DNA from 2 places in the Leptolyngbya iicbica LK genome. Region 1 is predicted to be linked to the other one. Evidence: predicted binding sites of a transcription regulator. Region 1 holds the regulator's gene; the other holds the start of a gene.
What was found. The regulator HrcA, encoded in region 1, represses chaperone genes, less so after heat shock. The targets are predictions, from matches to a motif close to ANTTAGCACTCNNNANTNNNGAGTGCTAANT.
Positions count from the first base shown of each region.

Region 2: groES (co-chaperone GroES) is a predicted target of HrcA. The motif match lies at 8,415-8,445, and genes of this name have one in related genera.

Region 1 is NZ_QVFV01000005.1:30,043-45,956, reverse strand. Features, by position in the region: gene DYY88_RS17770 (methyltransferase) at 1-592, opposite strand, end outside; gene DYY88_RS17765 (aspartate carbamoyltransferase catalytic subunit) at 710-1,741, opposite strand; gene DYY88_RS17760 (hypothetical protein) at 1,785-2,411, shown strand; gene DYY88_RS17755 (S-layer homology domain-containing protein) at 2,562-3,599, opposite strand; gene DYY88_RS17750 (nucleoside hydrolase) at 3,689-4,630, shown strand; gene DYY88_RS17745 (hypothetical protein) at 4,677-5,261, shown strand; gene DYY88_RS17740 (carbon dioxide-concentrating mechanism protein CcmK) at 5,343-5,687, shown strand; gene DYY88_RS17735 (carbon dioxide-concentrating mechanism protein CcmK) at 5,881-6,234, shown strand; gene DYY88_RS17730 (hypothetical protein) at 6,405-7,010, opposite strand; gene DYY88_RS17725 (adenosine-specific kinase) at 7,404-7,886, opposite strand; gene ispD (2-C-methyl-D-erythritol 4-phosphate cytidylyltransferase) at 8,029-8,718, opposite strand; gene DYY88_RS17715 (glycosyltransferase family 9 protein) at 8,888-9,853, shown strand; gene DYY88_RS17710 (hypothetical protein) at 9,930-10,457, shown strand; gene DYY88_RS17705 (pentapeptide repeat-containing protein) at 10,774-11,601, shown strand; gene DYY88_RS17700 (aromatic ring-hydroxylating dioxygenase subunit alpha) at 11,696-13,096, shown strand; gene hrcA (heat-inducible transcriptional repressor HrcA) at 13,235-14,326, shown strand; gene DYY88_RS17690 (hypothetical protein) at 14,401-15,000, opposite strand; gene DYY88_RS17685 (tetratricopeptide repeat protein) at 15,201-15,914, shown strand, end outside.
Region 2 is NZ_QVFV01000001.1:1,607,240-1,623,153, reverse strand. Features, by position in the region: gene DYY88_RS06815 (COR domain-containing protein) at 1-2,437, opposite strand, end outside; gene DYY88_RS06810 (hypothetical protein) at 2,547-2,807, opposite strand; gene DYY88_RS06805 (PQLLE family protein) at 3,029-3,682, shown strand; gene DYY88_RS06800 (Dps family protein) at 3,932-4,471, opposite strand; gene DYY88_RS06795 (response regulator) at 4,588-5,358, opposite strand; gene DYY88_RS06790 (two-partner secretion domain-containing protein) at 5,622-8,306, opposite strand; gene groES (co-chaperone GroES) at 8,526-8,837, shown strand; gene groL (chaperonin GroEL) at 9,017-10,651, shown strand; gene DYY88_RS06775 (DUF3685 domain-containing protein) at 10,934-12,739, opposite strand; gene DYY88_RS06770 (hypothetical protein) at 12,755-14,608, opposite strand; gene DYY88_RS06765 (pentapeptide repeat-containing protein) at 14,863-15,615, shown strand.

The sequences.
Region 1 (15,914 bases):
CATAAATCTGGCGCCAGCGCTGGGGCCAATAGGTATCTAATAAATTTAAGGTTTGGCGATGCCCATGGCGTGATGATGATGAGGTAATCAACCGCCCGCCCGGGCCTAAAAACTGCATCGCCGTGGTCAACAGCGCGTCGAGCACGAGACGGCCATCGGCTCCCGCTTCATTCCACGCAGCGACTTGAGTCCGGTTATCAGGCTGATCGAGGTTCGTGAACAGCCAAGGCTGCACCGGGGGGTTGCTGATCACCAAGTCGTAAGGAGTCGGAGGGATTTGTTGGAAGCGATCGCTCTGCACTCCCATCACGTTGGTTAAGCCATTCTGACGGGCATTAGCGGCGGCGACTTGCGCGGCGATCGCCGAATAATCGCTCAGGGTGACCGAAGTTGCGCCTAGCAGCCCGCAGACAATGCCCACAATGCCTGAACCCGTGCCAAAATCTAATACCTGTTGTTGGTCTAAGGCTTTAAGAATGCCGTGCTCGACTAAAAACGAGAGCATCTCCACCGCACTGAGCGGCGACCAAACTTCGGGATGCTCCATCAGTTGAACCGTCAGGTGAGAAATCTGGAGCTGTTGGGTTCTCATAGGCCATGGCGACTCGACTTTCCTGGATATTGGCACAGATGACAAATTATGGCTTGGTCAGGGTGAGCAACTGCCTATCGAAATAGTTCAACGCTGAGGGTTGCTACGGCCACTTTTTTACTGGCCAATATCGGCAGCACTCTGGCCGCCCGTACCGATGAGGTAGAGGAGGGCCATGCGAGTGGCGACGCCGCTGGTGACCTGCTGACTAATCAGACTGCGCTCCGAATCATCCATCAATTCGGAGGTGATTTCGACGCCACGATTGACTGGGGCCGGATGCAACACCTTCACATCCGGGGCACAAGCTTGGAGGCGTTGGTGCGAGAGGCCAAACTGGCGGTGATATTCCCGCAGGCTGGGCAACAAATGTTGGGTCATGCGCTCGCGTTGTAGCCGCAAAGTCATGACAAAATCGGCTCCCTCCAAAGCGGCATCGAGGTCGGTGTGCTGGACGAGTTGACGCTGTAAATCGGGAGGATCGACGGGCGATCGCTGAAATCCCGCCCCAAATTCCGGTGGCAATAACGTGGGTGGCCCGGCGAGGTGAACGGTGGCACCACAGGCGGTCAGACTCCAGATATTGGATCGCGCCACACGAGAATGAATAATGTCGCCCACGATCGCAATCTTTTTGCCTTTGAGCGAATCAATGCTGGGTTTTTCCGGATTCAGCACTGTGCAGAGGGTCAAAAGATCTAGCAATGCTTGCGACGGATGCTCATGTTGCCCATCACCCGCATTCAACACGCCCACCCCGGTTTTCAACCGATCCAGCTCGGCGGCGATCGCATGGGGCACACCCGTCGCCGCATGACGAATGATCATGATGTCAGCGCCCATGGCCAGATAGGTTTTAGCCGTATCGAGAATGGTCTCACCCTTCGTCAGGGAGGAACTACCGGGGGCAAAGTTCAGCACATCCGCCGACAGCCGCTTGGCCGCCAGTTCAAAGCTGCTGCGGGTCCGGGTCGACGGCTCAAAAAACAGATTAGTGACCACTTTACCTTGCAAAGTCGGCACCTTTTTGTTTCGCCGCGACAGCACTTCGTCAAAGCTGACGGCAGTATTAACCACAGTGTCGTAGTCAGTTGGGGTAAACCGTGACAGCGACAGGATATGTCGATGGTTCCAACGGGTTTCAGCCACAGCAGTAGCCCACGCAGGGTATCAATCAGGAGCGCATAGATTCATGACCAAAGTAAGCTTACACCGCTTTGCCAAGCTGCCTCAGCGATTTTTGCTAGCGCTGGGGTTGGGCCTGGGAATTTTGACCGTCGGAGCGATCGCTCCACCGCCGTCGCTCACGGAAGAAACCCCAACGCCTAAGACTATAGCCATCGAACCCAATTTCGCACCGCTGACTGCCACCTCAACTGGTCCAACTGCTCTGTTGAACACCGCTCAGCGCATTCACATGGACATTTCGCGTACTGCGTCTCCCGACGGCGACGGGGCAAAGTTGTTGACCGTGACGCTCTACACGCCGACCGCTTCCTGTGATGCTTATAAAGGCGACCGTAAAGCAGTGGCCGCCGACCAAGCGATCGCGCAAATTGTGCACGCTTTATTGACCGAGCAAACGTCGAATTTACTGGATTTTGAGCTGGCGGGATATCGGATTCTACCTGGCGACCAGGGCAACACCCTCACTATCGATTTTCGTCGTCAGCCCGGTGCCACGCGCCACTTTATTTCACTGTCAATCTGTGAACAACAAGTCTTATTTGGCAGCGTACGAGAAACACTTTTGCAAAATCCTGAACTGGGCATCAGTGCGGTGATCTTTACCGAACAGGGACAACCCATCCAGCTTTGAACCTGAGAAGTCGCAAGACAATCGTCACAGCCCTCTATGCTGACCAGCGCGATTCTCACTTGCTCAAGGGAAGCTCCCTTCGAAAGGGAACGTCCCTTTACCGCCAGGGATCTTTACCTTGTCCTGGGTACAAAGAAAGCGGGTTGCTCATTAATCGGCCAGCAGGTCGGCAGCGCTCACACCTTCAGTTTGAGTGCCAAACCGCCACAACACAGCGGCCGCTTCGGCTCGGCTCACAGTCTTCTCGGGGCGAAAGAGAGTGGTGTAGCCAAACGCTCGACTGAAATTCGCAAAATCCCCCAGTTGAAAGTCTGCCGCGATCGCCCGCAGCGCCAGGGCTTCAACACTGTCGACATCTTGGAACCCCCAAGCCGTTTTGACCGCTTCTGGAGTTGTGGTGGGCAGCGCCGCGCGCGTATCGAGGGGCACCTTCCACAAAATCAGGTCGGCTCGAGTCAGGGGCGCATCAGGGCGAAAGTTCACGTCAGTGCTATTACCCGCCACCGCACTGGGAATCAACCCCGCTGCGGCCAAACCTTGAATAACGGCAAAATCGGAATCCTCTGAGGTGACATCTTGAAAGATGGGGTCATCACTGGAATTGCCGAGACGCAAGCGCTCACCCGGTTCATCGGCATAAATCGCGTTGTAGGTTTCAAATAACCAGCGGGCATATTCTCGCCGAGTGATGGTTTGGGTAAAGGGCGATTCGCCAGTACTGGCGGTGGAATTGTTGTTGGAGCGGGAGGTGATCGCTAATTCCACACCGGCCAAAGCTTGCAAATCACGAAGGTAGGGTTGCAAATCGGCAGGTACCCCCTTGAGCGAACCTCTCGACTCAGAGGGCTGAGTGGTTGCTGTTGATTGAGCAGTGGAACGGGGGGTACTGTAGGAGGAGCGCGTGTAATCCGGGGGTGTTAACTCGCGGCGGCGAGGGGAATTCGTCGCATCGCTAGCGGGTGCCGTATCGGTTGCGGCAATGTCAGAGTCCTCGCTCGTCGCCTCGGCGGCGGAACGGTCCGTTTCACTGTCAGCAGCATCGTCACCAAAGGGAGCCGACTCCTCTAGTTGGGGGTCGGCCTCTAAAGACTGCTGCACGTTGTCCCCCAGGGAACTGCCCGCACACCCCGTGAGCAACCCCAGGGTTACCAGACTCGCGATCGCCCGAATGGCTTGGCCGTAATTCATACCCCTCATCCTTTCTAAAAAGCCGTTATGCTGGCGCTAGCTTCAGCTATCACGCTAGCGCAGGATTGTCCTCCTTAGAGGTGAGGTTTATGGCGGTAAAACCCATCATTATTGACTGCGATCCCGGAGTGGATGATGCGATCGCCCTGATGCTGGCCCTGCGATCGCCGGAACTCGATGTCCAAGGGATCACCGTCGTCGCAGGCAATGTGCCCCTGGCGCTCACCCAGCGCAATGCCCGTCAGATTTGCGAGCTATTGAACCGCCGAGATGTGCCGATTTACGCCGGGTGCCCACGCCCGTTGGTGCGATCGCTCATCACCGCCGAAGACATTCACGGCAAAACCGGGCTGGAAGGAGCGACGCTGCCCGACCCCACTCTGCCACTGCAAACGACCCACGCGGTGAACTATCTCATCGACACGCTCAGCACCACACCCGCGCCGTTGACCATCGCCACCCTTGGCCCGCTTACCAACCTGGCGGTGGCACTCATTCAAAAACCAGAGATTGCTGAGGGCATTGAGCGCATCGTGATGATGGGTGGCGGCATTACCCACGGCAACATTACCCCCGTCGCCGAATTCAATATTTATGTGGATCCCCACGCAGCCCAGGTTGTCTTTGATTCCGGTATTCCTATTACCTTCATCAGTTTGGATATCACCCATCAAGTGCTGACGACGCCGGCACGGTTAGCGGCCATCCAAACATTGGGCAACCCCGTGAGCGAGGTCGCCGCCGCAATACTCGGCCATTACGGCAAAGTTGATGAACAACGCCTGGGCACAGTCGGTGCCCCCTTACACGACCCTTGTGTCATCGCTTATTTGTTGCGGCCCGATCTGTTCACGACGTATCGCGGGTACGTGCAGGTGGAGCTCAGCAGTCCACTCACGCTGGGGCAAACGGTGGTGAGTCGGGACGCTCGTGAAGCCCCCTGGGTGGACATTGTGGACACCGTAGAGGCCGAGGGCATTTATGAATTGCTGACAAAGCGATTAGAAAATTCCGATTCTTTATCGGTTTGATCAAAATGGGGTTGATAAGATTGAAGAAACTTGAGTCACTGTGCCCATGGTCTACACCACTGCGGAACTTCTCGACTTTCTCGATCAGGAATTGCGGGCAGCATGGCGCGGCGAACGCATGGTGTTGTCCTCCGAAGAGCGGCTAAATCCCGTAGTGGCGAAGGCGATCGGTACTGAAAAGCTCAGTAAAGTCTTTGCCGTACAAGATTTTCGCGACCAGATTCATCACTACCAGCGCGAGCACAATGTTTCCGGACTCGTCTGGCATACCTGCCGCTTTCAGGGGCGATCGCACCAGTTTCCCGAGCTCCATCCCCAACTCATCGCGACGGCAGCTGACAAGCAGACCCTGCAATCTGCGAAAACGGGCGTCATTGAGTTTTGGCGCAATTCAATCGCGAATCTGCGGCTGTGGCGATCGGGCACGCCGCCATTACCGCTGGAACTGAACACCATCGAACGGTGGATCGCCGAGGCTGAGTGGGCAGAAATTGACGCCACCCGCGCCGAGCTTTACCTGCGCCTGTGCTGGGGGGATCCCAAAGTGTGTCATTACGACTGGGCTCGCCCCGACTCAGGATGTGAACGAATCATTGCCGCGATCGCTGAGCCCAGCTCAATCAAGGTATGATTCTAAAGCCTAAGCACTTTAGTCGGCTTTGATTTAAGGGGCTGGGGCTGAACGACCGTTTTTGGGTGGACAGAGAGATCTATGCCGTTTGCTGTTGGTGTGATCGAAACGTACGGATTTCCAGCCATGCTGGCTGTGGCAGACGCCATGGTTAAGGCAGGCCGAGTCACGATTGTGAAGTATGAACAAGCCGACAGTGGCCGCCAGTTTGTCTGCATTCGCGGTCCTGTGTCTGAAGTCAAACGCGCAGTGGAAGCGGGCCTGATTGTCGGTAGCGATTTGCCCAATGAGGGATGCGTCACGACGCACTACATCGTGCCCAACCCACCCGAAAATCTGGAAGTGGTCTTGCCGATTGATTTCACTGAAGCATCTGAAGAGTTTTGGATTGAAGAAATTCGGGACAATCGCTTACCCGGATTTTAAAACTGGCGCATGGTTTGAGCCAAGTCCCAAGGGTTACTGAAGTAAAGGGCACCCCTTAATTACGTAACTGAACCTTGATAAAGGTAAAGAATGTATCAGTCAGGGAAAAAGCCTCCCCCGAGATCGCGCTAGAGTCCACAAGACTCGTACAATGTTGGTTTAGGTACAGGCTTAATTTTTAGGAGATAAGGTAATGCCTCAGGCAGTTGGCTCCCTTGAGACGAAAGGCTTTCCGCCTGTTTTGGCGGCAGCAGATGCCATGGTAAAAGCCGGGCGAGTAACTTTGGTGAACTACATTCGCGCTGGCAGTGCTCGGTTTTGCATCAACATTCGGGGCGACATTTCTGAAGTGAAAGCAGCCATGGAGGCTGGCGTTGCCGCTGCCGAAAACTCCCCCGGTGGGGTATTGGAAACTTGGGTCATCATTCCCCGTCCCCATGAAAACGTGGTTGCGGTTTTACCCATCGACTTTGGTGAAGATGTTCAAGTCTTCCGTCAAGCCGTTGAACAGCCTGTGTTGCCAGGCGGTAACGGCGGGCGCAGCTAATCACACCGGCGGTCCGGTTCGGCCACCTACATTTTTGGGGTACTGGGCTCAAATCCTCACCGCAAGAAAGTGAAAGCCTTGCTAATTGCACAGCTTTGAAACATGAAAAGACCTGACTATTACTTTGATAGCCAGGTCTTTCGCCATTATTGCGCCTCCTTTGCGATCGCTCACTCCGCGATCGTCGCGCCGGGCTCATAGATGCAGATGGCATATTCTTGTTGAGCGGCCACAATCACAATTTCGTCACCCCGCTGCGAGAGGCGAGAGCCTAATTTAAGCGCCGTGTCAGCCTCGGTTTCACGGCGATAGAGACTAAAAAGCTTTTGTCCCTCGGCGAGCCCCGGCACCGTATCCGGCAGGTCGGGCACCTTAAGGGTGCAGGTACGATACCCCGGTTGGCGATCACTGATAATCCAACAATTTGCTGGCCCAAACGACGGTGGTAATGTTCTCGGTTGTTGACCGCTGGGAGCCACCAAATAAGCCTCGGGTTCAGCAACCCAAATAGCATAGCCTTTGGGGGTCGGCGTCATGACCGCAAGTTCGCCATTGGCAGCCAGCTTTTGCAAGAGGCTGAAAATCTTGACCGGGTCAGTAGCTGAGCGAAAGAAGCTGTAAAAGCCACCGTCTAGCACGATTGCGGGAGAGCGGTGCCCGCCCCCGGGCACTCCAGGCTCAGGAATGAAGACATGGCAAGTTGTGTAATCGTCGCGTTGCGAGAGCAACTTGACTGGCTGTAAGGACAGCTCGGATTGAGTGAGTTGGGATTTCAAGGTGGCGGAAGATAGCACGGCGTATGAATAGATGAAGGGGATAGGAGCATTAAAATCGAAGGCGTAAATCCCACTGGGGTGATAGACGTGACTCCGTGTTATTAACTTGCCCCGAATGTTGCATTTTCTAACTACGGAATTCACTGAAATCAGTCCCTGAAATCCCTGATTTTCCAGGGATCTAATCACCTCTCACCAGGCTCTGTTGAGCGTGAAAAAGTTGACTCATGATGGCTGACTTGAGGCGGCGGGCCAGGAGTCAAAAAATCTGCCATCAGGACGAGCGATCGCCTTCCATCCAAACTGAGGCAACGGCGGTCTCCGCTTTGGGCGCAATCGGGCGACACGTTGACACCGCGCCTCTTTCAGGATCGACGTCTTCGAGACAAGAACTCACAGCTTGTAACCAATTTGCCGTAAAAAGTTGTGCCTGTCTGCCGCATCCTCAGGCCCTTCAACTCCCTGGGGCGAACTGCCATCGACCACCCCTAAGATGCCCCGGCCCTGGTCTGTTTCCGCCACGATCACTTGCACCGGGTTGGCCGTGGCGCAGTAAATGCCACAGACTTCGGGACAGGCTTTGATTGCGGGCAGGAAATTAATCGGAAAAGCCTCTTGCATCAAAATATGAAAGGTGTGCCCAGCAGCTACGTTGCGAGCATTTTCGACGGCGATCGCGGTCAATTCAGGGTCATTGCCCGCTTGGCGGATCAGGCAAGGACCAGACGCCTCACAAAAAGCCAAGCCGAACTTGACCTGGCTCGAAATCCCCACCATGACTTCATATAAATCTTCAACCGTTTTGATGAAATGGGATTGTCCCAAGATGACATTGGCCCCATCGGGAATGGTTAGGGGAATGGCTTTGAGTTCCATATGTACCTTCTGTGGTGCAAACTGAGGCAACGCTGGAAGGTGATCGTTCGCTCAAGTCGCTTCATCTCGCCCTGCCATGCAGACGATCGCGCCACTCAGGGAGCACTGAGCTGACCACCTTCCAGCCGTGATTGTTCATAGCTTACGCGGCGGTTTCGCGATCGCTCAGCACACTGTCAGCAATCTTCAAATCTTCGGGGGTGGTGACCTTTAAGTTTGTCTCTTCGCCCGGCACAATTTTCACCGGCAGGCCCACTTTTTCGAACAAGGCCGCGTCGTCGGTGACGGTCCATTGCTTAGCTTTGCCCTCATCATGGGCAGCTTTGAGCGGGGCGACATGAAACCCTTGGGGAGTTTGGGCGGCCCAAAGATAGTTGCGATCGGGCGTTGCCGTCACGATGCCATCGTCGTTCACAATTTTGATGGTGTCTTTGACGGGAATGGCCGCGATCAGGCCCGGACAAGTTTGCAGGGCGGCAGCACAGCGATCAAACAAGTCGGGGGTGGCTAAGCACCGAGCCCCATCGTGAATCAGCACCTGCTCAGCCGTGGGGGGTAGCGCTTGCAAACCGTTATAAACCGACTCTTGACGAGTCTCGCCCCCCAGCACCATCACGACGGGTTTCGCCAGGTTGAGAGTATCTAAAATCGCCAGCAAATCGGGCTTGTCAATTTCCTGACAAATCAAGCCAACCCACTCAATGCTGGCGCTGGCTGCCGCTGCTCGCAGGGTCCACGCCAAAATCGGTTGCCCCCGCAATGGCAACAGCAGTTTGTTGCGATCGCTGCCCATGCGACGCCCAACTCCAGCAGCAGGGATCAACAGATGCACGACCGACACTCCTTTCGCAGAATTCTCTCCCCACCCTACCCTGAAACCCGCAGCTGCCAGACTGATAAGCAAATCTCACCATTAATTATTGGTAGTTTTGTCGGGAACAACGCATTCTTACTGGCCACGTTCCTCTAGAATGTGGAACGGATAAGCAAGATGGACAGCTATGCAAGTACTGGCTCTCGTTCCGGGTGGAATCAGCGAACAGCTTCTTTTTTTTCCGACGCTTGAGCAGCTCAAACAAGCCTTCCCCAAGGCCGAGATTTCTGTAGTGGTAGAGCCGACGGCAGCAGCGGCCTATCGAGTTTCCAAGGTGGTAAAGTCCACCATTCCTTATCCATTTGGCAAAAATAACAGTCCGGCTGACTGGGCCAACCTGTTGGGAATCGTGCGCGATCGCGAATACGAGGTCGTGCTGACGGCGACCCAAGACTGGGCCACCGCGTTGCTGTTGTGGTTGAGCGGCATTCCCACTCGTATCGGTTATCAAGGCTCAGCTAACAACTTATTTTTGACGGCGACAGTGCCCGACAAGCCACAGCAGTATGCCGCTTTTCGCTATCACGATTTGCTTGGGCCACTGGACCTCGTCGAGCCTTGTCCAGAGACCGTCATCAACGTGCCCCAGGGTGATATTGGCTGGGTAGAAGGGCAACTCCAAACCCAGGAAATCGGCGATCAAGGCTACGTGCTGATGTACCCTGGCCCGACCGATAGTCATAACCAGGATATTTACCCGGTGGAAAATTGGACGGCGATCGCTCAAGATTTCCAACGCCGCCAACCGGGACTCCCTCTAGTCTTATTGCAGCAGCCAGAAACCGCGGATGCCGTTAAAGCGATCGTCCAAGGGGTGCCCAGTTTGAAAATCATGCGGCCTGATAATTTAGGGCAAATTGCGGCTTTGGTGGCGGGCGCTAACCTGCTACTCGCGACCGACAGCTACGTATCAGAGTTGGGCGTCGCGCTGAGTGTCTTTACCCTGGTGTTATTTGGTGGCAACACCCCAGCCGATCGTCTGCCCCCGGTGGACGACACCGAGCAGCGCTTTTTGGGGATTACATCAACCACTAACCAGGTGGCAGACATCGCCGTTGATACCGTCTTGAGCAAGGTGTGGGGCGAAGGCTAGTGCCTGATGGCCGACAACGCGATCGGTCGCGACCTTGCCATTGCCAAGCTGAATCCTGTATTGAGAGGGCAAAACCGTGGAAAAGATCAAAAGCCAAGCCGGCAAAGTGAGTGAACTTATCTTTGCTGCCGATACTGGAGCAACTTACAAAAAGGCCATCACCTTGACCTGGGCCATCCTGCGTGAAACTGGGGTTTTGCTCTGGTTAGTGATTTGTCTTGTCTTTGTCGGCGGCGAATGGTTTTGGCAAAATTCCATCTCGTTAGGTCAGTCTGCTCGCAACTGGTATGAAGGGCTACAGACCAGCAGCGAGGCTGAGTCTAAGTCGGCAACAGAAATCGGCCAGTCGGCGCTGTCGGCAGTGGGCACCGGGGCAGGGACGCTACTATACCAAGCGAAAAAGCAACTCGGAATTGATGCTGAGCCGCCCGCTCCCAAGCCACAGAAACCCAAGGCTGAAACCCATCAGGCCAAATCACCCGCTCCCGAGCCACCTCCGGCCCCTAGTTCAACCGCCGTCCCCGATTCCCCCTCGACCACCGAGTCAGTAGCTCCCACCAGCAGCAGTCCCAGCCTTGAGGCAGAAGCCTCCGAAGACGCTTAAGCGAAGCTTTGCCTGACGGTGGTTCTCCTTAGAGTTGAAATAGTTGCCACCTGGATTTTAGGGGAACTCAATGGCTCGCCGCGAATGCTGGGCCAACCTTTTAGGGGCACACTGAAACGGCATCATTGCGGACTATAAAGTCCATGCCGTTAGTGTTTAAGCAGGCATTAAGTATTCGTGAGGCGTCAATTGAGGGAAGCAATAATGAGCTCGTACTGACCGGGGCTCAGGCATGTGGAAAAGATTCAAGCAGCCGCAATCTCAGCCAAAACCATATATAACTTGGATTGTGGGAGCGATCGCCACACCAGTTGCCATGGTCGTAATGTGGTCGCTGTGGCAGCTCCCCGAGCGCAAATTACCCAGCGAGTCGGCTCGTCCCACTGAGCACGAAACCGTCACCCCGATACAGCCCTATCACACCACACCAGTCAGCCATATCGGGGCGATCGCGGCAGTCATTGGTGGACTTTCCCTGCTGTTTAAGTACCGTTTGGCGGCGGAAAACGATGCGATCGTCAACCTGAGCGAAGCGGACTTCTGTGGTGCGAATCTAAGTGGAGCCGATCTCTGCGGCGCGAATCTGAGTGGTGCGAATCTAAATGGGGCCGATCTCTGCGGCGCGGATCTGAGTGGTGCCAACCTGAATGGGGCCGACCTCAATGGCGCTGACCTTTGTGGAGCCAATCTCAGCCGGGCCAACCTGAATGGGGCCGACCTGATTAGTGCCAATCTCAACGGCACCAATCTGAGCGATGCCTCATTGCGCTACGCCAATCTGAGTGGTGCAGACTGTCGCTATGCCAACCTGAGCGGCGCGGACTTTCGACAGGCCAATCTCAGCGAGGCTGATCTCAACTGCACGCTGCTCAGCCGAGCCAATTTTAGCGACACCAATCTCAGCAATGCGTTGCTATTTTTCACCAATTTGCGCGATGTACTCAATCTGGAACCGTTCCAGCTAGAAACTCAACCTTCACCGCTGTTGTGTCATGTGGCTTTGCCGTCCTATGGTCAGCAGCCCGATCTCAATCCCAACCGAGCCTGTGATCGAATCCCCCAGCTATTGAGCACTCGTTACCGCATCTCTCTCGAAGAAGCACAATGGATGGTCAATGAGGCTCGTCAACATCACTGGGACTGATCCAACTGGCAACATCTGCCAAGGACAATTGAGCTGTCAGTCAGTGAAGATATGTAACACAATAGAAAAAGCACCACTGTGATTTCTCAAAACTATGACGGTTACCCAAGACGCAGCTAAGCCCGACCAGATTCCTACGACCCTACCGGCTGGCGGGCCAGACGCAGAGCACTTTGACTGGGCCGAAGCTTGGTATCCCGTCCACTATGTCGAAGATCTGGACAAAACCCGTCCGACTCGCTTCACCCTGCTAGAGCAAGACCTGGTCATCTGGTGGGATCCCAACGCTGATAATTGGCGCGTCTTCGTCGACCAATGTCCCCATCGCTTGGCCCCTTTGTCTGAGGGACGAGTGAATGAAGCTGGCTTACTGGAATGTCCTTATCATGGCTGGGCCTTTGCTGGAAATGGCACCTGCGAACACATTCCCCAAGCGGCCCCCGAGCTTGAGGCCCAACGCTCTAATCGGGCTTGTGCCAAGTCCTTGCCAACGACAACGCATCAGGGGTTGCTCTTCGTATATCCGGGCAAAGCTGAAAACGCCGAAAAGGTCGCAGTGCCTGGCATTGATCCCCTTGAGGAAGATCCCGATGGTTGGGTATTGCTCAACACCTTTCGCGATTTGCCCTATGACGCCCTGACCCTGCTCGAAAACGTCTTGGACGCCAGCCATATCCCCTATACCCATCACAAAACGGTCGGCAAACGGGAGAACGCCGCGCCCATGGAAATGGAGGTTTTGACCGCGGGCAAGCAAGGATTCACCGGCATTTGGCCGGAGGGGCCGCGGAAAGGCAAGTTGGGAACGCAACACACCACCTTTGTGGCGCCTTCGCTGATGTATCACGACCTGACTTCAAAGCAATTTGGGCGCACGCTGACAGTTGTCTATGCCGTGCCGACACGTAAAGGCGAGTGTCGTCTGTTTGCTCGATTCCCCTTCAAGTTTTCGTCCAAATTACCCAGCTTCTTCATCAAACTGACGCCGCGTTGGTACAGCCACATCGGCAACAATCGCGTGCTAGAAGATGACCAAATCTTTTTGCACATTCAAGAACGAATGTTGGAGAAAGCTGGGAATAAGTCTTACGCTCAAGCCTGTTATTTGCCAACTCCAGCCGATCGCTATGTAATGGTCTTTCGCCAGTGGATCCGCGACTTTAGCGCTGATCCATTTCCCAGGCAAGCGCTCCCGGCGGAGTGGTCAAAACTAGACCTGCTCGATCGCTACCATTCTCACACTCAACATTGCGGTAGCTGTCGTCCCGCGCTGGCCAACATCCAGAAACTGCGTCAAGCCGCCCTCATCTTTAGTGCGCTCATCTGGTCTGCCCTTCCTTTGAGCATTGCCCTACAAGGAACCTTCTCCCTCACCTTGGGAATATCGCTCACCGCGCTGCCCATTGCAGCCGGAGCCCTCTGGCTGTGGCTCGGCAAGTTAGAGCAAAAGTTTTATAAGGGCGATGGTCTGCCGCCGCGCAACTTGCCGGAGTAGTTGCCGTTCCTAGTCAAAAATGTGAAGCACTCAGCCCCAATCATGACTGTGCGGTTACTGCTGTTGCCCCCAACGGCGAATCAATCTGCTAAGGTTGAATGCAATCTTTAAATTCTTTGAAAGCAACCTAATCATTGCATGCTAGACCCTGTCATCTTAAACACGCGTCAGCAGCAGGTACTCTGGGCGACTGTGCGTCAGTATGTCTCGACGGCAGAGCCCGTCGGCTCTAAAGCGCTGGTTCAAGAGTATGGCCTGAAAGTGAGCCCCGCTACGGTACGGCAGGCAATGAGCATGTTGGAAAAAGCCGGGCTGCTATTCCAACCCCACACTTCGGCTGGGCGAGTACCCTCAGACTTTGGCTATCGACTGTATGTTGACAATCTGATTCATCCCGCCGAGGGAGTTGCCCAAACCATTGATACCCAGCTCTCAGCAACGCTCAAGTGGGATGGCTGGAGCTTAGAGGCGCTGCTGAGAGGAGCCGCACAGATTTTGTCAACGGTCAGCGGCTATCTGACCCTCATTACCGTGCCCACCAAGCAAAATGCCAGAATTCGTCATGTCCAAATTGTGCTGCTGGGGCCGACTCAATTATTAATGTCGGTGGTGCTAGATTCGCTCGAAACTCAGTCAATGGTGATTCAGCTACCGGGCGATCAGGTTGACACATCCGCCCAGGTTGAAGCACTAGAGCGGGAATCAAGGATTCTCTCAAATTTTCTCACCGCGCATCTAGTCGGATGTCCGCTCCATAAGATTGCGGAGTTAGACTGGGGTCAGCTCAACCGCGAGTTTCAGCGATATGCCGACACTCTGACCGAGGCCATGGCTTTGCTGGCCCAACGCAATCAAAAAGCGATGGAAAGCACCCAATTCGTCATGAGTGGGCTCGGGGAAGTACTGCGGCAGCCAGAATTTTCGGAAGCGCAACAGGTGCAAGCGATCGTCCAGCTGTTAGAAGAAGAACAGGCCCAGATCTGGCCCTTAGTCTTTGAGACGGATGCGGAAGATAACTCTGGTCGTCGGGTGCGCGTCCTCATCGGCTCGGAAAATCCGCTCGAACCGATGCAGGGCTGTGCATTGGTCTCTTCAACTTATTGCCAAAACACCTTGCCCATCGGCAGTGTGAGCATTTTGGGCCCCACTCGCATGATGTACGAAAATGCGATCGCGGCGGTTGAGGCGGCAGCAGCTTATCTGACCGATGCTTTTAACGCCGGACACTAGCTGCATAGCTGAGGCCAGGCATCAGGTTGATTGGGGCAACTCGGTCAGCTGACAGACTGCTACGGTTTAGAACATCACCGTTGCTGTGGAAGCTGTAAGTCTGACAAATTCGTAGCGGGCGCATTCAGCACATTCACCATGATGGGATGATCGGTGGGTCCTGTCAGGGTCAATAAGGTGCGGCCATCCTGGCTGAGAAAGGTCAGGTTTGCGATTTCTAGTCGATAGATTTCATTGAAGTAGACATAACGCACGGCGGGCTGCCCAGCGAACGTAGAAGCCACATACTCGGGATTGTAATAATCTAACCAGGGCCGCCGTTCGCGCAGCAAATCCACCAAGGACTGGGTAGGGTCGATCGCCGGATGCACTTCTAAAGCGACATACGGAGGAACGGCCCCATATTCCCCTGTGCGGGCTAAACACTGAATAAAGCTAAAACTATGGGGGTCGTGAAACGTAATGTGACCACTGCTCCGCAACATCGAGCGGTAATTGCGGGGAATCTCTAGGGTCACCCCCAACGCATCGACGCTGAAGGTCTGTAGGTCGGGGCTCGCGATCGCTGGCGGGGTTGCCCGGCACGAGCGCGCAAATGCAGGCGGCGAGAATAACGATATCGCAATGCTTATCCCCCAACTGAGGATGATGGTCGCTGGCATCAATCGGTTCATCTCGTTACCCTCACACAACCCATTGATTTAGTTGAAAGTATTCTCTCGTAGCGGCGATCGCCTCAGCAACCGCAATGTCGAGTTAGTGCTCTGTGATAGAGCGCCGCTTAATACAATTACAAGTTGTCGTTGTCGTTACGGAATAAGTTTGTCACGTTGGGAAGTGGGCATTATGGAACTGTCCAGCGAGGCCGAAAATCATGTCACGATTCTTGCATTCTTGGGCACAACAGCAACAGGGACGATATCTGCTGCGACGGGGCCTAAACTTTGCCCAAAAAGGCAACTATCCGGCGGCGGTCCAATCGCTGACGGCAGCTCTTAGTTATCATCCGCAGCCAACCCAGATTTTTGTACGGCGCGGGTTGCTTTACCTACAGCAAGAGCGCTATGCCGAGGCGCTGACTGATTTTGATCAGGCGATCGCGATTGCCCCCAACCAAGCTACCGCATACGGCCATCGCGGCTTAGTACGCTATCAACTCGGTGACGAAACCGGGGCGCTGACCGACTGGGCCACCTCATTAAAGTTAAATCCCAGCGATGGCACTGTGCGCTACAACCGGGGCCTGGTCATGGCCCAGAAAGGCCAATACCAAGCTGCCTTAGAAGACTTTAACGTGGCTATCGCTCAAAATCCGCTATTGGCTGAAGCCTATTTGCACCGGGGCAAAGTCAGAAACCAACTGGGGGATCAAGCTGGTGCAGTTAAAGATTGGGAAATCGCCTTATGCAATGATTTACGGTTGAGCGAAGCCCAACAACTATTAGTGCAGACTCAAACTCAGGTCGATTCGTTGAATCTGCAAGACCAATTTCAAGATTTACTGCCTGCTGGGTTAACGATCGCTGCAGAACAGCAAGGAACTCAGCTCACCCTGACTTTGCACCGTCCGGTGGGCACTCCGGTCAAT
Region 2 (15,914 bases), on a different contig from region 1:
GAATGGCATGAACACCGGGTAGCAGAACTGGAATGACTCGAATTTCGCGGCTTACACACTGAGAAATAAAGGCTCGCTGTTCTACGTTTTGCCAGGGACCGAGCCCTGTAGGACCGATGAAAATGGCAGCGGTTTTGGTCTGTTGGATGATTTTCTGGATCTCGTCTTGAAACAGTGTGCCGGGGGCAATGTCTTCTTCGTCGAGCCAAGGTTGCAGGCCCGTTTTTTTGAGCTGTTGATACACCTGCCGCACAAAGGGCTTGTCTTGGCTGTTGTGGGCGAGAAAGACATCGTAAAACTGATTGGCTGGATAGTACTCGGTGTGTTGTTGCTTGAGGCGATCGAACTTATCTTGGGTGGCTTGCTTCTCCAGACCGGGCAGTAGCTCGGCCTGCTCATAGCGATCGCGCAAATCGGCAAAGAGCTCGCCCGTGGGAATGACGGCGGTGAGGCTACGGATCGGCACGTCTAGGGCGCTTTTTTCGCAGGTGACGTCGGTGCGGCCTTTGGCAAGGAAGCGATCAAGGGTTTGCAGGCGAAAGTAGTGGGGCTCGCGATCCTCCAAGCAATCTTCGCAGTTGCAGGGAATTTTTTTGCTGACCTTGATCTTTTCAAAGGAGTCGTTGATCTGGTCGAGTTCGTTGGCGACGATGCTGAGCAGTTCTTTGCTGTGGAGGCCGGAGATGCAGAGGCGGATTTCGCCTTTGTAGGGGCGATAGGTTTCGATGACTTCGGCGCGGGCGCGACCGTTGGTGAGCACCACGCCGCTGCGCCAGACGAGCTGTTGCTGCTCAATCCAGCGGTAAAGGCGAACGATGAGCTGGGTGAGAATGCCCTTGGGCATGAACTCGTATTCGTAGCGCAGGGTGAGGGCGTTGGTGGCCTCCCAGTCGTAGGGGGGCGGCTCGAAGTCGAGCAGTTGGGGGGCGATGTAGGCGTCGGGCAGGCCGGGGATGGGGTAACAGAGGTTGAAGTTTTCCATCAGCTGTAGTAGCTCGTCCCCGAGGTTGGCGTAGTTGGCTTCGGCCCAGATGGTTTCGGCATCGGTGCGGGTAAAGAGCCCTTTGGCGGCGGCGACAGTGTCGTTTTTGACGATGGCGTAGACGGCGTTGGTAGCCCACTCGGGGCGTAGGATGACGAGGTGTTTGAGGACGCGGTCTTTTTGAAAGTGCAGACAGATACCGAGCTGGTGCAGAAAATCGCTGATGCGCAGCATTTCGGTGCGATCGGTGACGCCGTTGCGATCGCAGAGGGCAAAGTAGTCGTGCTGGGACATGAAATCGCGATCGTCCTGTTCCAGCGCTTCGCGAATCTGGCTCCAGGTCTTGGGCCAAGGCATACCGACGAAATCGAGACGGGTGACGTAATACTGAATGGCGGTTTTGATGGCGTCGAGACCGCGACCGTCTTGCAGGTTGGTTGGCAGAAACTCCTGGATGTACTGGAAGTCGCCCCGGAGTTGTTTTTCGTTGACGTTACAGGGACGGTTGCCCTTCTCGTTTTTGATCATGAGTACCGGACTGTCGCCGCCGAATAGCTCAATGGAATTGAGCCAGTAGGGAAAGTCGGTATTTTCTTTGCGGGTGTCGGCGACGAGAGCGTAGAGGGAGCGCTCGGTGAGAAAGAACTGATGGGTTTGGTGGTAGATTTCTTGACCGCCAAAGTCCCAGATATTGACGCGAAAATCTTGCCCATCGTCTAAAGGGAAGCGCCACTGAATCACGTCAATACCGTGGGTGGAGTCTTCGTCAGGATTGAGTTTGTAATTGGGATCTTGAATCTTTTTAGCCAGGGAGGTTTTACCCGCCCCCCCTTCGCCAACAATCAGGAACTTGGCTTCGTAGAGGCGATCAGTCTCACTAGGGTCTTGGATGGCGAAGTAGAAGTCGAAGATGGCCTGCGGCTGAGATGATTGAATTAGAATTTCGGGCGGAATCGGTAGCGGATTACCGCTGAGGTAGAGCCTTAATAAATTTTGCAGTTGGCCGAGTTCGGGGGGCAGGCTGCTCAGTTGGTTCGAGCGGAGGTCGAGCCATGATAAATTTTGCAGTTGGCCGAGTTCGGGGGGCAGGCTGCTCAGTGGGTTCTCGCGGAGGTCGAGCAGAGATAAATTTTGCAGTTGGCCGAGTTCGGGGGGCAGGCTGCTCAGTTGGTTCGAGCTGAGGTAGAGCACAGATAAATTTTGCAGTTGGCCGAGTTCGGGGGGCAGGCTGCTCAGTGGGTTCGAGCGGAGATCGAGCGTTAATAAATTTTGCAGTTGGCCGAGTTCGGGGGGCAGGCTGCTCAGTTGGTTCGAGCGGAGGTCGAGCGCAGATAAATTTTGCAGTTGGCCGAGTTCGGGGGGCAGGCTGCTCAGTTGGTTCTCGCGGAGGTCAAGTTTTGTCGCCCCTTCGGCGGCAGCTTTCTCAATGATCTGCAGTAGCTCGTCTTGGGTCATGGGCAGGGGGGAGTGGGTGGGTGTGAGGGTATGAGGGTAGCAGGGTGGGTGGAGGTAGTGAGGTAAGTGCAGGGGCGAGGCATTTTGTGAACAACGGGGTTCCTCAATCCTATCGGTGACTGCCGAAATGCCTCGCCCGTACCGTAGATAGCAGGCGGGAATCGTTCAGCAGCAAACGGGAATCATTCATCGGCACACGGGAAGTATTCAGCAGCACGCGGGAATCATTCAGGGTCGGGTGGGAAGTATTCGGGGTCAGGCGGAAGCTTTCCAGCGGCAAGCGGGAATCTTTGGGAGTCGGGCGGGAATCGTTCGACGGTGGGCGGGAAGAATCCAGAGTCGGGCGGGAATTGCTTAGCGCAGGTGGCATCGTTCAGCAGCAGGCGGGAACGGTTTAGAATTGGGCAGGAAGAATCCAGAGTCGAGCAGGAACGGTTGAGCGGCACGTACGTGGCGGATGTCGTCAATCATCCTTCGTCGGCGCTGCCCATCCGCCGCTTCCGTATATATTTCTATCGCATCTCCCTGAGCCTGAGGCATTGTTGACTACAGCGGGCACTCTGGATCCGTAAAATTTCCAGGGAGCATCCCATGAATCACAGCTACAGCATCGACGGTCTGCTGCACGACGCCCAGGTCGCCATTGACAACGCCCTCACCAACCCCGAAATTCTCGACGCCCTCAGCCTCTTTGGCTACACCGCCGATCACCTCCAACAGGGCAAAGCCCTCTACACCACCGCCCTCACCGCCCAAACCACCCAACAGCTCGAAGCGGGCGAGCAAAAATCCGCCACCGCTGAGCTAGAGGCCAACCGCGCCATCGCCCACGCCACCTACATCCGCTGCGTCAAAATCGCCCGCGTCGCCTTTAAGCGCGATGCGGGCATTGCCACCCAACTCGACCTCAACGGCGAGCGCAAACGTAACCTGGCCGGGTGGCTAGCCCAGGTCAACCAGTTTTACATCAACGCCCTGGCCAATCCCGCCGTGCTCGCAGGCTTAGGCAACTTTGGCATCACCCCTGACAAGCTCCAGGCCGGACTCGCCGAAGTCAAAGCCGTCGAAGCTAGCAACCTCACCCAAGAAAAAGAAAAAGGCGAAGCCCAAGCCGCCACCCAAACCCGCGATCAGGCCTTAGACGCCCTGCAAGACTGGCTGAGCGATTATCTCGCGATCGCCAAAGTCGCCCTCGAAGACAATCCGCAACTGCTGGAGTCCCTCGGCGTATTGCAGCGAGCCTGAACCGCGATCGCGCCGTAACTGCCTGTTTTATTGGGAGAGGAAACGATCAACCTCCCTGCGGTTCAAAAATCCGCCGCTGAAGGGGCTGTGAGCGTGAATAGAGGGTTTCTAGCCAAGTAGAGAGAAGAAGTCAGTTAGGCAGCAATATCGCTTTACGAAAAAAAGGGGAGTGGCCCATGACCACTCCCCTCTTTTATTGCGCTAGCTCAGCGATCGCTAGCAGGTATGCTTTGCGCCTTACCGTCAGAGCTAGACTCCGGCTGGCATGTTATTGACACTGTCAGATGATGAAGTGCTGCCTTGCAATGCTTCACCTTCGACGAAGGAGCGAAGCATCCAAGCAGTTTCTTCATAACTTTCCATCAGGCCAGTCAAAAAGTCTGCGGTGCCTTCATCGTTGTAGCGCTCAGAGCACTGGGCAATGTAATCACGCAAGTTGCGCACGATGTGCTCGTAATCTGTGTAGAGCCGAGTCACCATTTCATTGGCGTTAGGCAAATCATTAGGATGCTCTTTGATCGAGGCATACCGTAAAAATCCTTCAACCGTTCCGAGGGGATATCCACCTAACGCTCGGATGCGCTCAGCAATATCGTCGGCATGGAGAGACAACGCTTCGTACTGCTCTTGCCACAACTCATGCAACGTACGGAACTGCGGACCAACGACATCCCAGTGATACTTACGAGTTTTGACCAACAACAGATACACATCTGCCAGATTGCGGTTCAGCAACTCGATAACGCTGCATCGCTGTTCTTCAGTCAGTCCTATGTTGATGGGTCGCATAGACCTCCTTTCGTTTCGACACTTCTATCGAACCAATTTTGCGGCGAACTTACATCCCCTGATGGGGTGAACTGGCCTCATTCGGACGATAGAAGCACAGCGACCCTGGTGTCTGGCTACCGAACCAGCCCAGTGCGTAGAGCGCGGACGGCGGCCTGAGTGCGATCGCTGGCGCTGAGCTTATTGAGAATGTTGCAGACGTGGGTCTTGACCGTACCGACGGTGATATACAGCTCTTCGGCAATTTTGGCGTTGCTGTAACCCGCCACAATGAGTTCCAACACTTCCAACTCGCGCTCTGTTAGGGGGGCGCTTTCGAGGACTTGAGTGTAGTCGTCGCCAGCCTGCGTAATGTCCCCCGTGGCGGCAATGGGTGCCATCCGCTTGGCTTGACTGAGCACAATGCGAGCGATCGCCGGATCGATCCACACCTGGCCCTCGTGGGTGAGCCGGATGGCTTCTACCAACTGCTTGATATCAACATCTTTAACGCTGTAAGAGTCGGCCCCTGCTGCAAACGCCGCCATGACCGATTCTTCGGTGTCATGCATCGTCAGCATTAGCACTTTGGTCGCTGCTGACTGACTGGGATCTTCGGCGTCCTTAAATTTGCGAGTGACTTCAACCCCGTCTAAATCGGGCAGCCCGATGTCCACAATGGCAACATCCGGTTGTAATTGATTGAGCAACCGCAAGCCTTCTTGCCCTGTGGCAGCTTCGCCGATGACCGTAATTCCTGAATGCTGCTTGAGCGCTGCCTTCAGGCCCATTCGAGTGAGGTCGTGGTCTTCGATAATAATGATGCGAATATCGTTCATCAGAAATGATTGATTAGTGAACTGAGTCGGAAGAACATCCCGTTTGCCCGCGATACTGAAAGTCGTCATTGACTGCCGCTAGCCGCCATCGGCGAAAAACAGATGATCATCTCAACTGGGACGGGTACCAAGGCACCACCAAGGCGATGCTTGCGAGGTCACAGAGGGGCCGTGAGCATTGCTCTATTCTGCCATTTGGCACGACTCCATTACTGTCTCAAACTCCTGATGGATACGGCTTCTCTCCCAGGTGGGAAATTGCTTCCATCCTCAGATAGAGATTTGGGCCGCTTTTTAGATTTGCGTTGACTGTAGGGCGACGCTGCTTTGGCCTAATCCGTTGCCTCGTCAGCGGCTGGGGTTGGACACGTCGAGTCGATCTCGACGGTATTGGCAGAGCGGCGGGCGATCGCGGCCACACAGTCCTCGTCTTCCAGGTCATCCGTGGCGATCGCATCCGTCTCATCAGCTAACGGATCTTCGTCTTCGTTATCGTCCTCTGGTGTGAGATTGGCCACATTTTCAAAGCTGCCGCTTTCAATCGTGAGACCGCCCGCTCGCGGCAACCCCTCATTAGCACCCGGGCCTTCGGATGCTTCGGGTAATGGCACAAACGGCTGATTTTGGAAGGAGGTGACCAGGGTGGCATCGCCTTGCCCTCGTAAAATCGCGCCAATGGTGCCGCTGGCCTCATTTGGAAATGTGCCCGGCGGAAACAGTGTCGTGAAGCCAGTGAAGTTGGCTACAGGCACCAGCGGATTGATGTCAATCGTGTGGTCGTCATTGGGACCCGACACAAACTGTAGGTTGGGGAATGCGCCGGAGCCGGTAATGGTGATATTGCCATCACTAAAGTTTCTCGCGGCTGAGCCCCCATGACGAATCACGATGTTGCCCGGTTGGCCCCCGCCAGGATTCACCCCAATGCTGGTGGGAAAAGTGATGAACACTTGATCGGCGGTATCCACCAGTCCGGCATCAATGAGCGGTTGTGGATTGCCCCGCATGAGAAAGTCAATTAAGTCCGCATCGTCGGTGGAATTGAGGGTAATGCGCACAAAAGAGTCAAAAGTGTCGCGAGCTTGAAAGCGGCGGGCAGCATCAATTTCTAAACCGCCGCCGCCCGCTGTGATGGTGTCAACAATAATGTCGCCACTGGTGGCGGTGAGTTCTACTCGACTGTCGTTGAGAAAGCCGCCCCCCGCTTGAATGCGACCCGTTTGGATTTGGCTGCCGGTGAGGGTGATATCGCCGCTACCATCAGTCGGGCCGCCCAACGCATTGCCCAAGGTATTGATGGTGCGGGTCGCGATCGCCCCAGTTGCATTCAGCGTGACGTTGCCGCCAAAACTCCCCGTTTCTGACGTATCGAGAGTGCCAACGTTGATGGTCGCCGCACTGATGGTGAGATTGCGCCGGGGGGCCACGATCGCATCATTGGGATCCACAAATCGAAATTCGTTACCCGCTTCAAAGGTGATTGCTCCGGGCGTAACGGGATCGGTATTGAACGTTAGGGCATCATCGGCTAAATCATTGAGGGTGATGTTGTTGGTGGCCCGCAGGGTGACATTGACATTGCCAGCGGTGTTTTCCAGCTCTGATTCATAAATAATGGTGGGTGTGGCGGCGGCAGCCAACACGTTGAGCGGACTGAGATTGAGGGGATCGACATCGGGCGTATCGTCGCCGTCGCCATTGCCGTCAAGAATCGTGATGTTCGTCGGATCGAGCAGTAGCGTCCCGGCTTGGCCGTGGGGCGCGATCGCGCTCACCGTCCCGCGATAGATCAGCGTCTCCGCGCCCGAAACTTCGACAAAGCCGCCATTGCCTGAGTTTTGGCCCCCATTGGCGCTGATGTCGCCGTAAAACGCCGTGGTGCCATCGGCCCAGAGAATGACTTGGCCGCCGTCGCCACTGATGCCAGCATCAGCGGTGATTTGGCTCTCGGCATCGACATAGGTCAGGGTGGCACCGGGCAAGGTGGGTTGGCCCTGATAGTCGCCGCCAATGCGCACGGTGCCGCCGTTCGTTGCACCGGAGGCATTCACGGTGGCGTCCAACAAGGCGATGCGATCGCCCACCACTGCGACATCGCCCCCCTGACGGCCAGCAACATCGAGGGTGCCGCTGGCGATCGCATTCCCCGCCGTTGGCGTCACGACAGTGCCATCGTTGGTTAACGCGACGGTGCCGTCGGGCTGCACGGTCAAGCCCGTGGCCAGGTCAGCAGGGGCGCCCGTGAGCAGGGCCGCTAAGGTTAGGGGCGTCATGGCACCACTCTCAGCGATCGCGTCCGGCGGCAGCGGCATAATCTCCAGATTTAGCACCATGTCTGGATGGCTGATGCGCACGACCCCGGTCTCGGGGATCGCGGTGATCGTGATTTCCCCTCCTGGTGCCGTCAGCGACCCGGTGGAAATGACTTGTCCCCCAATGAGGGCGATCGCTTCCCCAGGGTTGACGGCCAAGTCAGCGGCATTGGCGATCGCCCCGGCGTCATCCACCGCAAACACAAACCCCGTGGGCATACCAGTGATCTGACTAAAGTCATCACTGCCCAATACATTAAATAACGCGCCATCGAACAGCACACCACTGGCCGTTGTGGCCGCAAACGACCCGTTGAGATCGAGCTGGGCATGAGGGCCAAACAAAATGCCAGCGGGATTGATGAGATATAAATCAGCTCCCCCACCCGACACACGCAATAGCCCATCAATGTATGAGGGGTTGCCGCTGACGACACTTCCCAAAATAGAATGCACCTCGGGCTGCGCGAGAAAGGTCGCAATTTGCCCCTGCGATAAGCCCAACTGCTCAAACGCATGGAACAGGGCTTGCCCATCGGCTGAGCGGACACCGCCCATAATGGTGAACTCTGACCCGGTTTGTTGCACTTGGGTGGGGGTGCCTGCCTGGGGGACCACTGGGCTGGCCTGGGCCGCCTGCCAGGTCAGCAGGCCACTCTGGGAGCTACAGGCAAGCACCGCTAACCATCGCCAAAATTTCATCATGGCTCACCAAAAGAGAGGACATTGATACCCATTGCCTACACCCTGAGCGAGCTCAGTTCGGGAACCCGCACTCACTGCGCAGTTGTAGATGGCCCCCGCAAAGCTCTAAATTGGCACTCGGAGCGTGAGAGTGCTAATCCGCAAAGACCCGATTCAGTCAGTCTTTGTTCTAGGCAAGCACAAATTCACCTCAGTGTTAGCGATTCTGGAGAATTTGTAATGGCAGCTATTACTTTGAGTGCGTCCAGCGTGACTCCCCTGGGCGATCGCGTTTTGGTTAAGGTCAGCGCTTCTGAAGAGACTACCGCCGGCGGCATCCTTTTGCCCGACACGGCTAAAGAAAAGCCTCAAGTCGGTGAAATCACCGCTGTTGGCCCTGGCAAGCGTAACGAAGACGGTAGCCGTCAGGCCCCTGAAGTAAAGCCCGGTGACAAGGTGCTTTATTCCAAGTACGCAGGCACTGACATCAAGTTAGGTGGCGACGAGTACGTTTTGCTTTCGGAAAAGGACATCCTGGCATCTTTGGGTTAGGGACTAGGGAATTAGGGACTAGGTGTTAGGTAGTGGGTAATCGGTGACGGGCGATCGCGGTCCCCAGACCCCAAACCCCAAGTCTGCAACCTCAGACCTAACCCCCAAACCCCAGACCTATCTGCTCGCTTCCAAACTTTCATTTACTCACATCTCCTCGCAGGAAAGGATTACAACTCATGGCAAAGCGCATTATTTATAACGAAGACGCCCGCCGCGCCCTCGAGAAAGGCATGGACATGCTGGCTGAGGCCGTCGGCGTGACTCTTGGCCCCAAAGGCCGCAACGTCGTGTTGGAAAAGAAGTTTGGTGCACCTCAAATCGTCAATGACGGGGTCACCATCGCAAAAGAAATCGAACTGGAAGACAACGTTGAGAACACTGGCGTTTCTTTGATTCGTCAGGCCGCTTCCAAAACTAACGACGCCGCTGGTGACGGTACCACCACGGCTACCGTCTTGGCTCACGCCATGGTGAAAGAAGGTCTGCGCAACGTGGCGGCTGGGGCGAATGCGATCGCTCTGAAGCGCGGTGTTGAGAAGGCCACTGCTTACCTGATTGACGAAATCGCTAAGCTGGCGAATCCGGTTAAGGATTCCAGCGCCATCAGCCAAGTCGGTACTATCTCGGCTGGTAACGATGAAGAAGTCGGGGCCATGATTGCCGAAGCCATGGACAAGGTGGGCCGCGAAGGCGTCATCTCCTTGGAAGAAGGCAAGTCCATGACGACCGAGCTGGAAGTCACCGAAGGGATGCGCTTCGACAAAGGCTACATCTCTCCCTACTTCGCCACCGACACTGAGCGTATGGAAGCCGTCCTCGACGAGCCTTACATTCTGCTCACCGACAAGAAGATCACCCTGATCCAAGACTTGGTGCCCGTCCTTGAGCAGGTGGCTCGTGCGGGCAAGCCCTTGATGATCATCGCTGAAGACATCGAGAAGGAAGCCCTGGCTACCCTTGTGGTCAACCGTCTGCGCGGTGTGCTGAACGTGGCTGCTGTGAAAGCGCCTGGCTTTGGCGATCGCCGTAAGGCCATGCTCGAAGATATGGCTGTCCTCACTGGCGGTCAAGTCATCAGCGAAGACACTGGTCTCAAGCTAGAGAGCGCCAAGCTCGACATGCTGGGTCAAGCCCGTCGCATCACCATCACCAAAGACAACACCACCCTCGTCGCCGAAGGTAACGAAGCGGCAGTGAAGGCGCGTTGTGAGCAGATCCGCCGTCAAATCGAAGAAACTGATTCTTCCTATGACAAAGAGAAGCTGCAAGAGCGCTTAGCCAAGCTCTCCGGTGGTGTCGCAGTCATCAAAGTGGGTGCAGCGACCGAAACCGAAATGAAGGATCGCAAACTGCGTCTAGAAGATGCCATCAACGCGACTAAAGCAGCGGTGGAAGAAGGCATCGTTCCCGGTGGCGGTACGACTTTGGCTCACCTCGCTCCTCAGTTGGAAGCTTGGTCTGCCAGCAACCTTACTGGTGAAGAACTGATCGGTGCGCAAATCGTGACTCGTGCCCTGACCGCGCCCCTGAAGCGCATCGCTGAGAATGCTGGCCAGAATGGTGCAGTCATCGCCGAGCGCGTCAAAGAGAAAGAGTTCAACGTGGGCTACAACGCCTCTAATGGTGAGTTTGTAGACATGATTGCAGCCGGTATCGTTGACCCTGCTAAGGTGACTCGTTCGGCGCTGCAAAATGCGGCTTCCATCGCGGGCATGGTGCTCACCACCGAGTGCATCGTGGTTGATAAGCCTGAGAAAGATGGTGCTGGTGCTGGCGCTGGCGCTGGCATGGGCGGCGACTTCGACTACTAGGTCGATGATTTTGCCTCAGCAGGTTAATTAACCTTGCCTAAACCGCTGCTCTCGTTGAAGAGAGCGGCGGTTTTTTCATGCTGTCCATCCATCACGCCTCTATGTTTCTCCAACGATCCCAAGGGGACGAGTCCCTTGCATCGTTTTCTCAGTACCGTTAGCACCAACAGAGGGGACCCGTCCCCTGAGTGACGGCTTGATCACGTCACTTATCCAGCAGCAATGCAACAGGCAACTCTAGGGTGCATCTACCCGATCATCTTTTCACCCTGCCACCATTGCTTAGGGTTCATCCTGCTGTCGCTGCCGTAGGCGAATGTCTTGCCAGGTGTTGCCGACGCCTTTGACGATGCCGCGCCCGATGAGGCCAATACCGCGCCCAATGACTTCGGTAAGCACAAAGACCACGGTGCTGCCAGCTAGGGAAATGGCGGCTCTGACGCGGGGGGCGATCGCATCCCTCGCCTCCAGCGCAAAGGTCAGCGCATATTTCAAACCCGAGAGGGATTCCAACTCTGTTTGGCGGGGGGCGTAAATCGTATGGGTTTGCAGCCCATTGGGGGTCATCGCAAAGAGCCGATACTCGCTTTCAAACATGGCTTTGGGCTCATTGACCAATTCGTCCCAGCGGTAACGCCACGACAGCTCATTACGAAAGCGGGTAATGTCGCGGGTGGAAATGATGCGGCGCTGATAGAGGCTGCGCTTCAAGTTTTCCACATCGGGATAGTGGTTGAGCACAGGCTGCATTACGGCGCAGGCAACTTGAATCAAGAGATTTTCTAGCAAAAATTGGCTGCGGCGCAGAGCTTCGGGGGTGGTTGCCATGTAAGATGCGCCTGCAATTTCGATCGGCGCTTGGAATAGGAGATGAGCCAGCAGCGTCGTCACATCGGGAATTTTAGCCAGAATCGCGGTATCGACGATCGCCTCATCCTGCTGTAGCACGACCACCATGGGCTGCTCGATGCCGTCGGCGGCAGGGGTGTAATACCGCCCAAAAAAGTCCACCGTGACGTTATTCCACAGATCGCGCAGTAAGGTGGGGAATTGATCCTCAAGCTGTCCGGGCAGAATGTTGGCCCGCTGCAAATCATCCAACAGGGTCTCAAACGATCGCAGCACGGTGTACAGCAGTTCGCGCGTTTTATCGGGCCGCAAAATGTCAATTTCTAGTGGCACATCGCTACGATTATCGAGGGGAAACTGGAGTTTGAGAAAGACGGCCTCGCAAACCCGCGATCGCACATCGCCAACCGCCACGGGGACGAGGGGCCGCTGACGCGCGATCGCCCGACTGGCCGCATCTGCCAAGGCCGCTGGGGAGATAAAAGGAGTTTGGGAGCCGTTAGTAGACGTCTGCACCATTTCGTTTAAGGGCGGCATGGACTGAGTCGGGCTAGCGCTCGTCCCCCGCACGGGCAACATGCGCTGCACCAGCCACCGTGCTGCTCGCAGCTCGCGGTATTTGCCCGCCAGCACCAGCCGATACCAATACGACAACTGCTCTTGGGCCACTTGCTCGATGTCGGTCATGGCAGCGTCAATCTGTTCAATTGAGGTGCGATTAAGATAAGCGATCGGGCCTTCCAAAACTTTAGGCAAGACGATATCGCTGCTCGCCTCAGGAGCCACCGCCGGAGCGGGTCGCGCCGTTTGTACGATCAGTCGTGCCAGGTCTCGCACTGGTAGATCCCGTGTGCCAAAGCCGTCTGCCCCCATTTGCTGGGCGGCGGCTTGCAGCACGGGGGCCGTTTGCGCACTCAAAATTAAGACCGCCAGTTCTGGAAACTGTTGTTTGATTTCGCTGCACAGCTCCAGACCCATGACTTGGTCGGGTTGGTCTTGACCCAGACCTAAATCAATCACCACCAAGTCGACTGCGGGAGAGGGGGTACTGATACCGGCGTCAGTGGCACTGCTCGTAGCAGCGGCCTGCAATTCACTTAAGGTCGTCAGCGTCGCACTTCTGTCCGACGCTTCTCCCACGACGGTAAAATCAGCCCGCTGCTCTAGCCAAATCTTCAACCCCAGCCGAAAGACGGGATCTTCGTCCACAAGAAACAGATTGATGGGAGACGCGGTCATACCGTTTGCTGATGGCTAGTTGCCGATGGGGGGCGGAGGAGGCTGAGTCATGGGTTCACCATTGGGAGCATTCCCAGGGGTATCAAAGGTATCGGGCGGATCGGCTTCGGCGGCTGCTTCTGCCGCCGCTTCCTCTGCCTCTAGCTTCCAAATATAAGCCCTTTCAGCTTCCCACAGTTCAATAGCGTTTTGAGCATCACCATAGAGCGCCCGACCCGGAGCAATCTGGGCTGCGAGGTCAATGGCGGCGGTGAGCGAGCCACTGTAGGCCAGCGATTTGGCTTTTTCTAAGATGGGGCCATCTTCTTCGATTTGGATGGTGCGCGTCCAATCTTTGATCATGGCTTGCGCCTGCCCATGCAGTGCCCGATCGCCTTGAATTTGTTCTGCTATGGCGATCGCCTCTCGCAATTGGTCTTCGCCGGCGAGTTGATTCGCTTCGGTCAAAATCGGCTGATCTTGGATGATTTCAATTTGGTCGAGCCAGTCGGCAATGAGGGTCTGAGCATCGATGCGTAAGGCTCGACCCAGGGCGACATTTCGCGCTTCGGCGATCGCCGATTCTAAGGCGGGAATGGTGGCTTTTTGCGCCAAGGCTCGCGCCCGCATCAAGAAGGGCCGATCTTGAATGCGTTCGATTTCGTCTTGCCAGTGGGCAATCAATGTTTGCGCCTGCAAACGTCGGGGCCGCTCTAGTTCCACCTGCCACGCTAGATCTGAGGCATAGTCATAGGCCCAACCCTGGCGCAGACTCGCGACGTTGTTGGCAAATTTCAGGGTTTGCAGATCTTCGAGTTCCGCTTGCCACGCGGCCATTGAGGTCTGTGCTGCTTCGTAAAAGCTACTTTTTTCAGGAATGTGTTCGGCAGCGCGAATGGCTTCCATCAATTGGAAAAGTTGCAAATAGCCGGGACTGTCTTGTTGAGCCTGCTGGGCTAAACGGGTCGCATGGCTGAACTTAATCAGGTCTTGGGCTTCGGGGGCAAGGCTAGGGTCGGGGGGCACTTTCTGCACCGCCGCGATCGCCCCTTCCACATCGCCTAGTTCCCATCGCTGGAAGCTATACAGCAACAGGTTTTGACTCCAGCGGTCTACCTCTTCCTGCGCTTCGTGCCAGGCTTGACTGGTGAGATTAATGCGCTGAGCGATGACCAGCGCTTGCCCCAAATTGTCGGGATTACCCGTGTTCGCGAGCCCCCGCGCTTGTTCCAGCTGCGTCCAAGCGGTAGCTTCTAACTGTTTGGCCTGTTGCAATTCGCTATGGCGGGTGCCGACCCAATAATCACTCGACAGCAGTTTCAGCTGCCGCAAAGCATTATCAGCGGCGCTCCAATCTCGCGCAGCAATGGCTTGCTCAATGGAATTTTCGAGTTCCTGACCCTGCTTCCATTCCTGCTGCCAGTCCCAAATTTTGCTTTGGGCAGCGTCGCGGAGCGGCGTGTCGAGGGGAATCTGGCTGGCCCACTCGGTGGCGGTTTCGAGGTCGCCCTCATGCATTTTTTGCGTGGCTTTGTCGAGCAGTCGCTCGGATGATTCCACCAGCACGGGCTGAGTTTCGACATAGAACGGATGGGTCGGACTGTAGTGGGCCGATAACTGGACGGCTTGGATCAAACTTTTGGCGCTACCCACCCGCAAAGCGGATTGGGCACAGATCAGGCGATCGCCATCGGCACTGACCGCAGTGACCTCATCACAATCGGGTAGGGGCGGAATCCGAGTTAACCAGGCCAGTGCCCACAGGCCAAAAATGCCTGATCCGACCATCAGGCCGCTCCAAAAGAGGGGCCAAAACCAGCCCAGCGGCAGGCGAACTTTAGTTTGAGGACGACCGAGGGTCGATTGAGGCTGAACAGACGATCGCGCCATAACAAATGTGAAGGTCCGCAACAGACGTGTACAAAAGATTGGCGATTTCTGCGCCAAAATTAACTGGCAACCCCCTATCGACCGCAGAGGGATACCGTTCCCATCCTAGAGTCGAGTAGCCAGTCATCGTCAGGGGCGATGCGTCACCCGCTAGGTCCCCAGAATGTGCTGATATTGTAGAAGTAAATCCGAAAGTTGAACGCTGGGTTGTGTAAACTCTTCAACTTCGTCTACTGAGGCAGACTAGAAATCGCATGGGCAGATGGGGCAAATGGGCGATCGCGACGATGATTTTGGCCCAAGCAACAATCGGCAGTGCTCTGGCCAGCATGGCGGACACGCTTAACCCAGTGCAGCAACTGCTCGTTTCACGGCAGTGTAATGGCTGTGATCTCGCCGGAGCTGCGCTTTCTGGCTTGCAACTTGCCGGGGTTAGCCTCACCCGGGCTAACTTGCAAAATGCCAATCTCCAGGATGCGGTCTTGCGCAACGCTAACTTGCAAGGGGCTGATTTGACTCAGGCCAATTTGCAAGCCGCTGTTCTAACTCAGACCAACTTGACAGCCGCAACACTGGTGGAAAGTAATTTGTCGGACGCTCGTCTAGCTTTTGCGGATCTGACTGAAACGGATTTGCAAAGGGCGGATCTGATGGGAGCGATCGCCCCTGAGACAAATTTCACTGGCGCTCAGTTGGCCGCTGCTGACCTCTCCGCCGCTGTTCTGATCAAGGCCAGTTTTACCACCGCCAATCTGGCTAGTGCTAACCTGCAAGCCGCTGACCTGACCGAAGCCTATATTTTGCGTACCGATGCGACTAACGCCAATTTGCAAGGGGCGGATTTTTCACGGGCACGCTTGGTCCGCAGCAATTTCGACGGCGCTGACCTGACCGAGGCCAATCTACGCCGCGCCATCATCAACCGCTCTACCTTTGAAGACGCCACGTTTTGCCGCACCATCATGCCTGATGGCAGCCTCAATAATGCCGACTGTCTGAGAGAGTGACCCTAGCCCCGTCTCTAAGTTTGACAGTCTTGAAAGGGGTAAAATATGCGGCAAAGAGTGAATGCGATCGTTGCTTACTAGCCCAGTGCAATCTTGTTCAAAGACCAAATTTCAGGCAAGGAGAGGCGTCTGAGCAGGCGATTTCAGATGGCCTCGGTCACCGCACCCTCTGACCGGGGATTGGCTACAAAGCGAGCCTACTCCCTGGCAAGCTGTACTGATGCTAGACATCATTAACCTGATTGGCTGCAACCTGATTGGCTGCGCTCAAAATTTCCGATTTGTTGGGCAAAGAGGTG